Regions from separate parts of the Nocardia sp. NPDC055050 genome, predicted to be linked through region 2. Evidence: riboswitches for the same ligand, from Rfam matches in the RefSeq annotation. Region 2 holds a riboswitch; the other holds the start of a gene.

Region 1 (7,351 bases), on a different contig from region 2:
GTGTGGTCGGGGATTTCGGACCAGGCCGGGCTGCGGAAGGCCCGCGGGCTCGCCGTCACCGGTGCGCCGTCCTCGGACATCCTGGCACGCACCACATCGGCGAATCCGGCGGCGGTGTCGATGCCGTCGGTGATTCGCACGTCGAGTTCGCTCCCGCGCGTTTCCTTCCAGTTCGCCACCGCTCGCGCGATCCAGGTCTCGAGGTAGCGGTCACGTGGCACGGCGAGCGGGATCAATGTGACCGGCGATCGGTCGCGGGCGGCGGTATCCAGGGCGGTGTGGATGGTCGGCTCTTCCTGGTCGAGTAGCGCGTAACCGACCCCGCAGTCCTCGGCCAGAGCTCGGACGGACGGCAGGTCGACGCCCGACGGAGTCGGCCGGGCGATGAGGACATACCGGCGCGTCATGCGGTGCGCACCGTTCGCGGGGCCGGAATCACCAGCGGTGTGCCCGTCATCGGGTCCTCGATCACCGTGCAGTCGATGCCGAAGACTTCCGACACCAGCTCGGGGCGCACGACCTCGGCGGGTGAACCCTGAGCGACCACCCGGCCGTCCTGCACGGCGACGAGATGGTCGGCGTAGCGGGCGGCGAGGTTGAGGTCGTGCAGGACGACGATGATCGTGCGCGGCAACAGATTTCGCAGGACGTCGAGCACGTCGAGTTGGTGCGCCAGGTCGAGAAAGGTCGTCGGTTCGTCGAGCAGCATGACCTCGGGTTCCTGCGCCAGCGCGAGCGCGATCCACACCCGTTGCTTCTGACCGCCCGAGAGTTGATCCACCGATCGGTCGATCAACGCGAGAGTGTCGGTGGCCACCAGCGCTTTGCGCACGGCCTCGTCGTCCTGCGCCGACCACTGACGAAACCAGCGTTGGTGCGGATGACGGCCACGGCCGACGAGTTCGCCCACGGTGATGCTGTCGGGGGCAACGGGCTGTTGCGGCAACATGCCGAGCCGACGGGCGACGGTGCGCGCGGGCTGCGGTGCGATATCGGCGCCGTCGAGCAGAACCGCGCCCGCCGTGGGCGCGATCAGCCGGGCCAGTCCCCGCAGCAGGGTCGATTTTCCGCAGCCGTTGCGGCCGACGATGACAGTGATCGCACCGGTCGGGAAGTCGATGGTGGCGTCGGTGACGATCGCGGTGTCGCCGTAGCCGAGGGTGAGTCTCTCGGTGGTCAGGTGTGCGGTCATCCAGCATGTCCGATCCGGGTTGCACGGGCGAGGAGGTAGACGAGAACGGGAGCGCCGAGGATGGCGGTCACCACCCCGACAGGCAGTTCCGCCGGGAACAGCCGCCGGGCGGCCAGGTCGGCGGCGACCACCAGCAATGCCCCGGTGGCAGCCGCGGGCGCCAGGCCCGCACCGCGTTCGGCCAGCAGCCGTCGCGCGATCTGCGGCGCCACCAGGGCGACAAAACTGATCGGCCCGGCCGCGGCCGTCGCCAGGGTCGCGGCGGCGGCTGCGACGACGATGAGCGTGATGCGGTGTGGGCCGCGCCGCCCGGCCAGCGAATTCGCCAGTTCGTCGCCCATTTCCAGCAGCGGCAACGAGCGAGCGAGAACGATCAGCGGCGGCACGACCACCACCAGCGCCGCCGCGGCGAACCCGACGTGGGTCCACTCGCGGTTGGCCAAGCTGCCGGTGAGCCACATGGCGGCCGTGTGCGCCTGGTAGTTGTCGGCGATGGTCAAGATGAACGCGATAGCCGAGGACAGCATCGCTGTGACGCCGATACCGACGAGCACGAGTCGATAGCCGTCGAGTCCGTCCTTGGTGGCCACGGCCACGATCAGCGCCATGGCCACCCCGGCACCGATCATCGCGCCGCCGACCAGCCCCAGCCCGGCGCCACCGAGCAACACACTCACCACCAGCGCGCCGAGCGAGGCGCCCGCGTTGATCCCGATGATCTCGGGACTCACCAGCGGGTTGGTCGCGATTCGTTGCAGGATCGCCCCCGAGATCGCGAAGGCCGCGCCGACACACAGCCCGGTGAGCACGCGCGGCAACCGATCGGTCACCACCACGTCGTACTCGATGAGCGTGCCACCGCCACCGAGGACCCGCACCACGTCAGCGACCGTGAGCGGGTAGTAGCCGATCGTGAGTGACCACGCCGCCACCGCCAGCGCGGCCACCGTCACCAGCACGGTGACGATCGTGGACCGTGTCCCGACGCGAAAGACGATGCGCCGGTCCGGTGTTCGCAGCAGCAGCGTCCCGCTGGGCAGTACGCCGCGCTCGGTGCCCGTCACAGTGTGGCCACCTTTCGATTGCGCACGAGATAGAGAAAGAACGGCGAGCCCGCGAAGGCGGTGATGATGCCGACCTGGATTTCCTGTGGCCGCGCCAGCATCCGTCCGAGGATGTCGGCCACCAACAGCAGCGTCGGGCCCAGCAGCGCGCACCACAGCAGGATCCACCGGTAGTCGTGTCCGGCGAAGAATCGGGCGATGTGCGGGATCACCAGACCGATGAAGGCGATCGGTCCGGCGATGGCCACCGCCGAGCCCGCGAGCAGCACCACGCTCAACGCGCCGGTCGCGCGCGTCGCGACCAGCCGCGTGCCGAGCGTGCGCGCCATGTCGTCACCGATGGCGACAGCGTTCAGCGGCCGGGCCACCACTACCGCCAGCAACAGCCCGACAGCGATGAACGGTGCTGTCTGCCACACGGATTCGATGTCGGCGCGAGCCAGCGAGCCGACCACCCAGAAACGGAAGTTGTCGAACAGAGTGCGGTCCAGCAGGGTGATCGCCGTGGTGATCGACCCACACAACGCGGTGCAAGCAGCGCCCGCGAGCGCCAGTTTCACCGGTGTCGCGCCACCGAACCCCAACGATCCCAGCGTGTAGACGAACGCCGCGGCGACCGCGGCACCGAGGAAGCCGAACCAGATGAATCCGCCCGTCGCCGTGAGGCCGAACGCACCCATCGCGATCACGATCGCCAGGGACGCACCGGCGTTGACGCCGAGCAGGCCGGGCCCGGCCAGCGGGTTGCGGGTGAGCCCCTGCATCACTGCGCCCGCCAGCGCCAACGCGACACCGGCGAGGAGTCCCGCGACAGTTCTGGGCAGCCTGATGTAGCGCACGACCCGGTCGGTGTCGGTCCCCTGGAAATCGGTGAACGCGACCACGGCCTGGTCGAGGGTGAGCGGGTGCGAGCCGATCAGGATGGACGCGACGCAGACAGCCACCAGCGCGGCGCCGGCCACGATCGGACCGGCGCCGCGAGCGGTGCGCGTCACCGCCGGAACAGCTCGGGATGGATCAGGGTGGCGACCAGTTCGGTCGAGTGCGCGATCCGCACCCCTGCCGCCCGGTCGGCGAACAGGAACGGGTGCACAGTCGCGTTCCGCACGGCCGCCAGATTCGCGAATGCCGGGTTTCCGACGATCTTGTCGACCTGGGGCTGACCGTCGGCGCGCGTGTAGGTCGCCTTGCAGCACAGGCTGGTCAGGATGATGTCGGGGTCACGGGCGATGAGCTCTTCCGCGCCGACTGGCACGTTGCGTTTCGCGGTGAGATCGGCGAAGGCATTCACGCCACCGGCGGCCTCGATGATCTGGGTGATGAAATCGATGCCGCCTGCCACGGTGTAGGAGCCGTCGTCTTTGGGGGTGACGACCGCGACCCGCGGCTTCCCGGCGTTACCGACCTTGGCGCGGACTGCGTCGATGCGTGAACTCAGCTGCGTGACAACTTCTTCGGCGCGCTCGGAGGTGCCCCACAGGGCACCGAGGTCGCGCAGGTCGGCGTACACATTGTCGAAGCGGACGGTATCGGGGTCGATCGCCTCATCGGCGAGCCCGTCGGCACTCGGGCACAGCGGACTCAGCACCCAGGTGCGCACACCCAACTCGTGCAGGCTCGCCCTGGTGCCGACGCTGTTCTGCGCCGAGGACGCGAACACCCCGTTGAAACCCGACATGACGAAGTCGGGTCGCTGGGCGAGCAGTTCGTCGCGATTGGGCAGCTTCTCGACGTATGGCGAGCGTGCCTGCGCGCCGACGTACTCCGGAAGCACGGCGGAGTCCAGGAATGCCGTCCCCACCAGCCGATCGGTGACACCGAGCGCGTGCGCGATCTCGATCGACGGCTGATACGCCGCGTAGATCCGCTGCGGTGGGCCGTCGACGGCGACGTCGATCCCACAGTTCACGCGGGTGACAGCAGCTGCGCCGTCCGCGTCGGAGAGGGGTTGCACACCACAGCCGGTGACAACGATCGTGCAGGCGAGCAACGCGCCGGAACGTAGGCGCGCGAAAACAGAGCGGGTCAAGAGACGGCCTTCCAGGTCCTCGTGGAATGGGGTACTGCGTAGCCGTGGCCGGTCTCCTGGCTGACGGGATAGTGCGCGGTGAATCCACCTTCCCAGGGCAGAGCCCCAGTGGCTCCGGATGACAGATGTCGTCCGGATCGATTCACAACTCCCGATCACAGTGGCGAGGGCCGCACCGGTTCTACACCGGTTTCCCGAACACCACGGCTGGTGAACTGTAGCAACGTCGACTGCATCGAGGGGGCGGCGCCGCGGCGGGGTGCTCGCGCGCGGTCGCCGGATCCGATACACAGCCGACTCCCAGCCGGGTCCCACCGGGCTCGACGGTTGCGCCGCGAAGATTCAGCTATCGGCCGAGCACTTCGGCCGGCCGACGATCTCGGCGGTGAGATCGAAGATCAGGAGGAACGCTCATGAGAATGAAGTCGACAGTGGCCAAGACCGCGGTGGCGGGCACTCTCGCCCTCGGGGTGCTGGGTGCCACGGCGGGCGTGGCGAGCGCGGATCCGGGTGGGCACGACCAGCAGCGGCCCGGGCAGGGTCAGGAGCACCGGCCGCAGCAACAGCCGGAGCATCACAACGACGCGCCGCAGCACGGCTTCTGGTTCTTCGGCACCTGGGTTCCCCTGCCCTGAGCCTCACCGCGGACCCGGTGCTCCCCGGGTCCGCGGTGCTCGTCTGTGCGAGTTGCGCTGCAGGACTTCGCTGTCCAGCTCGCGAACCCCATCCGTGCCGACGCCGGTGACGAATGGACTGCAGGCGGGTCGGCACCGTATTTCCGGTACCATTCACTCCCCTGAAGCCGACCCGCCTGCTTGTCACCAGCGCCCATCCGGCTTTCGAGCCCTGGAAGAATCAGCCGTCGCGGTTCCGGTCGGCGCACCGATACTCTGGCAAGGGTGACCGACGGTGCGCCTGTGAAATCGTGTGGTCCGACCCGCTCACCGATGGCCTGGATCAGGCCGGGTTATGCCGGGTACATCGGACCCGAACTCGGTGTCGACCTACATTCCACCTCTGTCGCGGTGCTCAGCGTCGGGCTCGACGGGCCGTTCGCCCTCGAGACCGCCACCCACGGCGAAATACTCACTCGCAGCGCGTACAGCCCTGCCCGGGCGGTGCACCGGGTGAATACGCTCGGCAAATGGATCCTGCTCCTGTGGTCGCCCGCTTCGGCCATCGCAGGCCAGATGACGACCACCGAGGGGCCGTACGGATTCGCCCACCTGCGCGAGCGCGAACTGGTCGAACAATGCCGGCTACCTGATGCGGACCCCGGCCGAATCCTGGCGATCGCAGTCGGCGGTCCCCCGGCCGACATCGATCCGCGCATCGAACGCGTGGCGGCCGCGATCCGTCGGCATCCGGATCACGCGTTTCGGGCCGAACCGATCGCCGCGACCCTCGGTCTGTCGACATCGCACTTTCTCCGGTTGTTCGTCCAGCAGTACGGGACCACGTTCCGCCGCTATCAACAGTGGGCCCGCGTCATCCACGCGATGAGAGCTGTCGCCGCCGGCCACGACCTGACCCGATCCGCGACGGACGCGGGATTCGCCACACCCTCGCATTTCAGCGAGACCTTTCATCGCATGTTCGGGATGTCCGCCACGGCAGCCCTGCGCTCAGGGCTCCGATTCGACCTCGAAACCACGTCAGCACCTTGATGGTTACCCCGGTCAGCAATCCAGATCACCGCGATTAACCACGCTCAGGACCGGTCGGACAGGGCGGTGGCGGCTGGGTTGGTGGCATCGCGGATCACGCGCAAGCCGGTGATCAAGCCGTCGAGTTGAGTCGGGGTCAGCTGACCGGTGAGCCATTGCTCGAGGGCAGCGAGATAGTCCGGAAGGACCTCTTCGAGGCGGCGGATGCCCGCATCGGTCAAGGCCGCGTAGGCGCTGCGCCGATCAGCCGGGTCGAGTTGGCGTTCGACCAGACCCGCGGTGGCCAGCCGGTCGACCAGCCGGGTGACCCCACTGGTCGAGAGCTCGGTTTGCGTGGCCAGGTCCGACATCCGCAGGCGGCGGCCCGGGGAGCGACTCAGTCGCAGGAGGGCATTGAGGTCGAGACCCGACAGGCCGTGCGCTTTCCAGGTCGGCTCGAGTTTGGCGATGAGGCCGTTGTGCGCCTCGAAGAGCAGGCCGGAGATGGTGAAGCGGGGGTCGTCGAACAGCTCGCGCACGGACATAACGCCAGCATAGCTGATATTTGCCATGCGGATAGTTGACATGAGGAATACCTACGAGTAAAACTATGCGTAAGCATTATTCCGCACAGCAAATATCGGAGAGATCATGCAGAACAGCACGTGGGTAGCCGGTTTCCGGACCGGTGTCATCGACCCGAACGAGCAGATCAAGCTCGCCGAATCACGGGAGTTCAGCGACGAGACCGTGCGCCACGTCCTGCACATGGCAGGCGGCGGCGACGCGGTGCGCGTGCGGTTGACCAACCGCTACGGCGCCGCCCCGCTGCGGATCGGTGCCACCCGGCTCGCCCAGCGCAAGACCGGTTCGGCGATCGGCACGGATCGCGAGGTCACGTTCGGTGGCGCGGCGGACGTCACCATCGACGCGGGCGCCGACCTCGTGAGCGATCCGATCGATCTGGCGGTCGCCGCGGGCGAAGACCTGCTGCTCAGCCTGTACATCCCGGCGTCGACCGGCCTGGCCACCTTCTCCCACCAACCCGGTGAGATCGCCTACATCGTCACCGGCGACCACACTGCGGACGTGGAACTCACCGGTGCCCACGAGGTTCCGTTGCGCTTCTTCGTCACCGGGATCGACGTGCTCGTCACCGATCCGACGGCGGTCGCCGTCGCGTTCGGCGATTCCTGGTTCGAAGGCGTCGGCACCACGCTGAGCGCCAATCACCGCTCCGTCGACGTTCTCAACGCCCGCCTCACCACGGGATGGGTCGTCAACAACGGCATCGCGGGCAATCGTCTCACCGCCGAGGAGATCGGCGAATCCGGTGTACGCCGTTTCGACTCCGACGCGTTGCAGGTCCCCGGTGTCACCGACATCCTCATCAATTTCGGTATCAACGACCTCATCCTCG
Region 2 (7,351 bases):
TACGTCACCGTCGCCTATCGGGTGCGACGCTGGTGGATCAGCCTGACCGTCGAAGCATCTGATCTCCACACAGCCCATCGTCACCGGCCCCGGGAACACGCTGATCACGGTGGCTGGGTCGGGATCGACCGCGGTTTGACCGCGTTCGCTGTCGCCGCGAACTCCACCGGTGCCGAGGTCGCTCGTATCACCAACGCCCCCAAACCACTGACTACCGGGCTGGATCGTCAACGACGGATGGCGAAGTCGGTGACTCGGAAGCAGAGCGGGTCCCGCAACCATCGGCAGGCGGTTGCCCAGCTGGCCCGCCACCATCACAAGGTCGCCAACATTCGCCGTCATTTCGCTCATCAAGTTGCTAACCAGTTGGTCAAGACCCACGACCGGCTCGTTGTCGAAGACTTGAACGTTGCGGGAATGCTCGGCAACCGTCGTTCGGCCCGCGCGATCAGCGACGTCGGATGGGCCGATTTCGCGCGCCTGTTGGTCTACAAGCAGGCATGGCACGGTGGCACGGTCACCGTCGCGGATCGTTGGTTTCCATCGAGTAAACGGTGCTCGGCCTGCGGCGCACATAATCCGACGCTGTCGTTGGCGGATCGCGTGTTCGTCTGCGAATGTGGGTTTCGCGCTGACCGGGACCACAACGCGGCGGTCAACCTCGCACTGTGGCCGACGATTGAACAAGACTTTTCACGATCCCCGGACCCCCGAGCAGGAGGCCGGGTTACCAAAGTCCGCCGACGGGAAGGCTCTGACCGGCACCCTGTGGGTGTCGGTGAAACCGTCCTGGTAGACGCGGGAACAGAGGTTCACGCCACGCTTGTGGCGTGAACCGACGACGCCCGAGAAGGGCGGTGTCCGGGACGATCTAGGTTTCCGGACACGCTGTAGCACCGAACTCGGCGAGTTCGACTCTGGTCTCCCCGTATTTGCGTGTCTTCAACGCCACATAGCCTGCGGGCCAGGTGATCTCGGGTGAGCGGCTCGACCGTTCCACCACCACCAGTGCTTCCGGTGCGAGCCAGCCGTTGTTCGCCAGCGCGGTGAGGTCGGCGATCACGTCCTCGGTGCTCACGTCGTAGGGCGGATCCGAGAACACCACGTCGTAGGCCCTCGGCGCGGATTGTTTCAGCACCGAGGACACACTGCCGAGCCGCAGTTCGGCACCGGGCAGACCGAGCTCGGCGATATTGGCGCGCACCACCTCGCCCGCCTTGCGATCGGACTCCACGAGCAGCGCCCGCTGCGCCCCGCGCGACAGGGCTTCCAACCCCAGCGCCCCGGAGCCCGCGTACAGGTCCAGGACCAGCGTCCCGTCCAGATCGAGGCGGGCGTCGATCGCGCTGAACAGCGCTTCACGCACCCGATCGGAGGTAGGGCGGGTACCGGCGGGCGGCACCTTCAAGCGCCGCCCGCCCGCCACACCCGCGACGATGCGTGTCATTCCGACTCGCGTGCGACCAGTTCCACCAGCAGGTCGCCGCCCTCGACCTGGGCCACCTTGGTGGTCGCGATCCGGCCCACCACGCCACCGCGCGGCGCGGTGATGGCCGCTTCCATCTTCATCGCCTCGATGGTGCCGACCGTGTCGCCGGCGTGGATCTCGTCGCCCTCGGACACCGCCAGGGTGACCACACCGGCGAACGGTGCCGCGATGTGGCCCGCGTTGTTCTTGTCCGCCTTCTCCGCCGCGGGCACCTCCGAGGCGACGGACCGGTCACGCACCGCGACCGGGCGCAACTGCCCGTTCATGATGCACATGACCGTGCGCATGCCCTTCTCGTCCGGCTCGGAGATCGCCTCGAGGCCGATGAGCAGGGTGACGCCCTTCTCCAGCTGCACGCGGTGCTCTTCGCCACGGCGCAGGCCGTAGAAGAACTGGTTCTCCGACAGCCCGGTGGTGTCGCCGTACTTCTCGCGGTGGGCGTTGAACTCGGCGGTCGGGCCGGGGAACAGCAACCGGTTGAGCGTGGCGCGACGCTCGGTGGACGAGCCGTCGAGGGCCTTCTGATCCGCCGGGCTCAGCGGGGTCTCGGGCTTGGGCTCGTTGCGCCCGGCCAGCGCCTTGCTGCGGAACGGCTCCGGCCAGCCACCGGCCGGGGTGCCGAGCTCACCGCGCAGGAAGCCGATCACCGAATCGGGGATGTCGTAGCGGCCCGGATCGGCGGCGAAGTCCTCGATGTCGACACCGGTGCCGACCAGCGCGAGCGCGAGATCACCGACGACCTTCGACGACGGAGTCACCTTGATCAGGCGACCCAGCAGCCGGTCGGCGGCCGCGTACTTGGCCTCGACCTCTTCGAACCGGTCGCCCAGGCCCAGCGCGATCGCCTGCTGACGCAGGTTCGACAGCTGACCACCCGGGATCTCGTGGGTGTACACCCGGCCGGTCGGCGCGGGCAGACCCGACTCGAACGGCGCGTAGACCTTGCGCAGCGCCTCCCAGTACGGCTCGAGATCGCACACGTTCTGCAGGTTCAGGCCGGTGTCGCGATCGGTGTGCGCGGTGGCGGCCACGATCGCCGACAGCGCGGGCTGTGAGGTGGTGCCCGCCATGGCCGCGGACGCACCGTCGACCGCGTCGGCCCCGGCCTGCCAGGCCGCCAGGTAGGTGGCCAGCTGGCCGCCGGGGGTGTCGTGGGTGTGCACGTGCACCGGCAGATCGAAGTTGCTGCGCAGTGCGGTCACGAGTTTCGCGGCGGCGGGGGCACGCAGCAGACCGGCCATGTCCTTGATCGCGAGGACGTGCGCGCCCGCGTCGACGATCTGTTCGGCCAGCTTCAGGTAGTAGTCGAGGGTGTAGAGCGACTCGTTCGGGTCGAGCAGGTCGCCGGTGTAGCTGAGCGCGACTTCGGCTATGGCGGTACCGGTTTCGCGGACCGCGTCGATCGCCGGGCGCATCTGGTCGACGTTGTTGAGCGCGTCGAAGATGCGGAAGATGTCGATACCGGTGGCGGCGGCCTCGGAAACGAAAGCGCGCGTGACCTGTTCGGGGTAGGGCGTGTAGCCCACGGTGTTGCGACCGCGCAGCAGCATCTGCAAGCAGATGTTCGGCACGGCTTCGCGCAGCGCGGCCAGGCGCTCCCACGGGTCCTCGTGCAGGAACCGCAGTGCCACATCGTAAGTCGCGCCGCCCCAGGCTTCGATCGAGAGCAGTTCGGGGGTCAGCCGCGCGACATGACCCGCCACACCGAGCAGACCGTTGGTGCGGACACGGGTGGCCAGCAGCGACTGGTGTGCGTCACGGAAGGTCGTGTCGGTGACACCGAGCGCCCTCTGCTCGCGCAGGGCCTTCGCGAAACCCTCCGGTCCGAGAGTGAGCAGACGCTGGCGCGAACCGTCCGGCGGCGGCAGCGTGAGGTCGACAGCGGGCAGCTTGTCGTAGGGGTACACCGTGGTCGGGCGGTCGCCGTTCGGCTTGTTGACGGTGATGTCGGCCAGATAGGTCAGGATCTTGGTGCCGCGGTCGGCCGAGCCGCGCGAGGTGAGCAGTTCGGGGCGCTCGTCGATGAACGAGGTGGTGACCCGGCCCGCCTGGAAATCGGGGTCGTCGAGCACCGCCAGCAGGAACGGGATGTTGGTCGTCACGCCGCGGATACGGAATTCGGCCAGCGCCCGGCGGGCGCGCGCGGCGGCGGCGGGCAGGTCACGACCACGGCAGGTGAGCTTCACCAGCATCGAGTCGAAGTAGGCGCCGATCTCGGCGCCGAGATTCGCGCCGCCGTCGAGGCGGATGCCCGCGCCGCCGGGGGTGCGGTAGGCGGTGATGCGGCCGGTGTCGGGGCGGAAGCCGTTGGCCGGGTCCTCGGTGGTGATGCGGCACTGCAGGGCGGCGCCGCGAATCTGCACCGTCTCCTGGCTCAGCCCCAGGTCGGCGAGGGATTCGCCCGCCGCGATGCGCAGCTGCGACTGCACCAGGTCGACGTCGGTGATCTCCTCGGTGACCGTGTGTTCCACCTGGATGCGCGGGTTCATCTCGATGAACACGTGGTTGCCGCGCTCATCCAGGAGGAACTCCACGGTGCCCGCGTTGATGTAGCCGATCTGGCGGGCGAAGGCCACCGCGTCGGCGCAGATGCGCTCGCGCAGTTCCGGTGACAGGTTCGGGGCGGGCGCGAGCTCGATCACCTTCTGGTGGCGACGCTGCAGCGAACAGTCCCGCTCGAACAGGTGCATGACGTTGCCGTGCTGGTCGGCCAGGATCTGTACCTCGATGTGGCGCGGGTTCACCACCGCCTGCTCGAGGAACACCGTCGGATCGCCGAACGCCGACTCCGCTTCGCGCGACGCGGCCTCGATCGACTCACGCAGCTGCTCGGGCGCGGCGACCCGGCGCATGCCACGGCCACCACCACCGGCGACGGCCTTGACGAAGATCGGGTATTCGAGTTCGGCCGAGGCGGTGAGCAATTCGTCGATATCGGCCGAGGGCTCGCTGGACTTCAGCGTCGGCAGTCCGGCCGCCTTCGCCGCCGCGATGGCCGTGGCCTTGTTGCCGGCCATCTCCAGGATCTCGGCGGTGGGGCCGATGAAGGTGATGCCCTCGGCGGCACAGGCCGCGGCGAGGTCGGGGTTCTCCGACAGGAAGCCGTAGCCGGGGTAGATCGCGTCGGCGCCGGCGCTCTTGGCCGCCTCGATGATCGCCTCGATCGACAGATACGCGCGAACAGGATGACCCTCTTCGCCGATCTGATAGGACTCGGCAGCCTTCAGGCGATGGACGGAATTGCGATCCTCGTGCGGGAACACCGCGACCGTTCCGATGCCGAGTTCGTAGGCCGCGCGGAAGGCACGGATAGCGATCTCACCACGATTTGCGACCAAGACTTTCGAGAACATTGGCCTACGGTACCCGGCCACGAGCCGGGGCCGGACACGCAAGGTGGCTTCGCAGCAATCTTCACACCGCACACCTGCCTACCTGCGAAGTTGCGTTCATCGGGCCGTCACATCTCACCGTGCGCAGCGGTGCACGGTGCGCGCGGACAACGTGGGCGCAACCGCAGGTCACGGCCGTGTACCGGATGGGGCGGTGACCCATGGCCCCGCTGAGGGCCTATGCTGGGCAGGCAGCTGGTTCGCGTGCGCGGTGGAAGAGTCGGAGCCCCGACCTCCCGCGTAGGCGTCGAAACCCGGGTGCGGATCATGTTCCGCACCGGGTGAGAGGGAACCCGGTGAGAATCCGGGACTGTCCCGCAGCGGTGAGCAGGAACGACCGCCGTCATCAGCACTGGGCTGCACGCCTGGGAAGCGACGGCCAGTAGGTCGGTCGATCACACGACCGGTGCCCGCGAGTCCGAAGACCTGCCGACTGTGCCGGATACGCCGTATCCGGCGGCCACCGCCTCGTGGATCGGGCGCGCGGACCACCGATACCGACCTGTCGTGTTCTTTCGCGACGCTGTCGGCCGTGTGGCGTGTGCCCGCGAAAAGGCGGCGGCTCTCCCCGCACGACACTGGAGAATCTCCGTGACTGTTTCGCATACCCCCTTCACCGCAACGGTTCTCGGCCTACCGCGAGTGGGCCCGAACCGGGAACTCAAGCGCGCCACCGAGTCCTACTGGGCGGGCCGCGCCGATGCCGCGCACCTGCACGCAGTGGGCCGTCAGCTCCGTCGCGCCCAGCTCACCGAACTCGCCGCGGCCGGAATGGATTCGGTGCCGGTGGGCACCTTCTCCTACTACGACCAGATGCTCGACACCGCGGAACTGCTGGGCGCACTGCCGGCGCGGGTCGCCGGAATCGCCGATCCGCTCGACCGCTATTTCGCGGCCGCGCGCGGCACCGACACGATCGCTCCGCTGGAGATGACCAAGTGGTTCGACACCAACTACCACTACCTGGTGCCCGAAATCGACGCGGCCACCACCTTTTCCCTGCATCCGGGCAAGCTGCTGACCGAACTCGACGAGGCGATCGAGCTGGGGGTCCCCGCACGGCCGGTGGTGATCGGTCCGATCACCTTCCTGAAGCTGGCCAAAGCCGTCGACGGCGCCGCACTGGAGCGGCTGCCCGAGCTGGTGCCGCTGTATCTCGACCTGCTGGCCCGGCTGGCGGACGCGGGCGCGCGGTGGGTACAGATCGATGAGCCGGTGCTGGTCACCGACCTGACCGAGGCGGAGCTAGCCCTGGTCGGCCAGACCTACAGCGCGTTGTCGGCCGCGCAGAACCGGCCCGCGATCCTGGTCGCCACCTACTTCGGGCACCCCGATGCCGCCCTGGCGGTGCTGGCCGACACCGAGATCGAGGGTGTCGCCCTCGATGTCACCGCGGGCGCCGATCTCTCGGCGGTCGCGGCGTTGCCCACCCTGTCCCGCAAACTGGTGGTGGCGGGTGTGGTCGACGGCCGCAATATCTGGCGCGCCGACCTCGACGCTGCCCTCGGCACCCTGGGCACCCTGCTCGGCAGCGCCGACGCGGTGGCCGTGTCGAGCTCGTGCTCGCTGCTGCACGTGCCGTATTCGCTGACTCCCGAGACCGGGCTGGACGAGCGGCTGCGCTCGTGGCTGGCCTTCGGCACCGAGAAGGTCGGCGAGGTGCGCGTCCTGGCCACCGCACTCACCGCGGGCGTCGACGCGGTCGCCGACGAGCTGGCCGCGGCCCGCGCCGCCGCCGACTCACGCCGGACCGATCCGCGGCTGCACAACGACCAGGTCCGCGGCCGGTTGGCCGCGCTCGACGAGAACGACCTCACCCGCTCCCCCGCCGACGAGCGTCGCGCCCGCCAGCGCGATCACCTCGACCTGCCGGTGCTGCCGACCACCACCATCGGCTCCTACCCGCAGACCTCGACCATCCGGCTGGCCCGTGCCGCGCTGCGCAAGGGCGAGATCGACCATGCCGAGTACGTGCGGCGGATGCGGGCCGAGATCGCCGACGTGATCACCCTGCAGGAAAAGCTCGGTCTCGACGTGCTGGTGCACGGTGAACCCGAACGCAACGACATGGTGCAGTACTTCGCCGAACTGCTCGACGGTTTCGCCGTCACCGAGGCGGGCTGGGTGCAGTCCTACGGCACCCGCTGCGTGCGTCCGCCGATCCTGTTCGGCGATGTCACCCGGCCCGCGGCGATGACGCTGTCGTGGATCGGATACGCCCAGTCGCTGACCACCAAGCCGGTCAAGGGCATGCTCACCGGCCCGGTGACCATCCTGGCGTGGTCGTTCGTCCGCGACGACCAGCCGCTGGGTGACTCGGCCCGCCAAGTCGCGCTCGCCATCCGGGACGAGACGCTCGACCTGGAAGCCCAGGGCGCGCGGATCATCCAGGTCGACGAGCCCGCCCTGCGCGAGCTGCTGCCGCTGCGCGCGGCCGAACAGCCTGCGTACCTGCGGTGGTCGGTGGACT

What was found. Region 2 has a riboswitch for cobalamin ahead of metE (5-methyltetrahydropteroyltriglutamate--homocysteine S-methyltransferase). Riboswitches for the same ligand answer to the same signal wherever they lie in the genome.
Region 1: it holds a riboswitch for cobalamin, as region 2 does, so the genes downstream of both, ACWGCN_RS10425 (ABC transporter substrate-binding protein) here and metE (5-methyltetrahydropteroyltriglutamate--homocysteine S-methyltransferase) in region 2, are expected to answer to the same signal.

What each region holds. Positions count from the first base shown of each region.
Region 1 covers NZ_JBSGVG010000008.1:19,234-26,584, forward strand. Annotated here, with positions in the region: gene ACWGCN_RS10405 ((2Fe-2S) ferredoxin domain-containing protein) at 1-407, opposite strand, end outside; gene ACWGCN_RS10410 (ABC transporter ATP-binding protein) at 404-1,192, opposite strand; gene ACWGCN_RS10415 (FecCD family ABC transporter permease) at 1,189-2,256, opposite strand; gene ACWGCN_RS10420 (FecCD family ABC transporter permease) at 2,253-3,251, opposite strand; gene ACWGCN_RS10425 (ABC transporter substrate-binding protein) at 3,248-4,285, opposite strand; cobalamin riboswitch at 4,315-4,520, opposite strand; gene ACWGCN_RS10430 (hypothetical protein) at 4,705-4,920, shown strand; gene ACWGCN_RS10435 (helix-turn-helix domain-containing protein) at 5,185-5,952, shown strand; gene ACWGCN_RS10440 (MarR family winged helix-turn-helix transcriptional regulator) at 5,997-6,476, opposite strand; gene ACWGCN_RS10445 (GDSL-type esterase/lipase family protein) at 6,583-7,351, shown strand, end outside.
Region 2 covers NZ_JBSGVG010000005.1:220,251-227,601, reverse strand. Annotated here, with positions in the region: gene ACWGCN_RS07985 (RNA-guided endonuclease TnpB family protein) at 1-834, shown strand, start outside; gene rsmD (16S rRNA (guanine(966)-N(2))-methyltransferase RsmD) at 872-1,447, opposite strand; gene ACWGCN_RS07975 (pyruvate carboxylase) at 1,444-4,842, opposite strand; cobalamin riboswitch at 5,144-5,329, shown strand; gene metE (5-methyltetrahydropteroyltriglutamate--homocysteine S-methyltransferase) at 5,467-7,351, shown strand, end outside.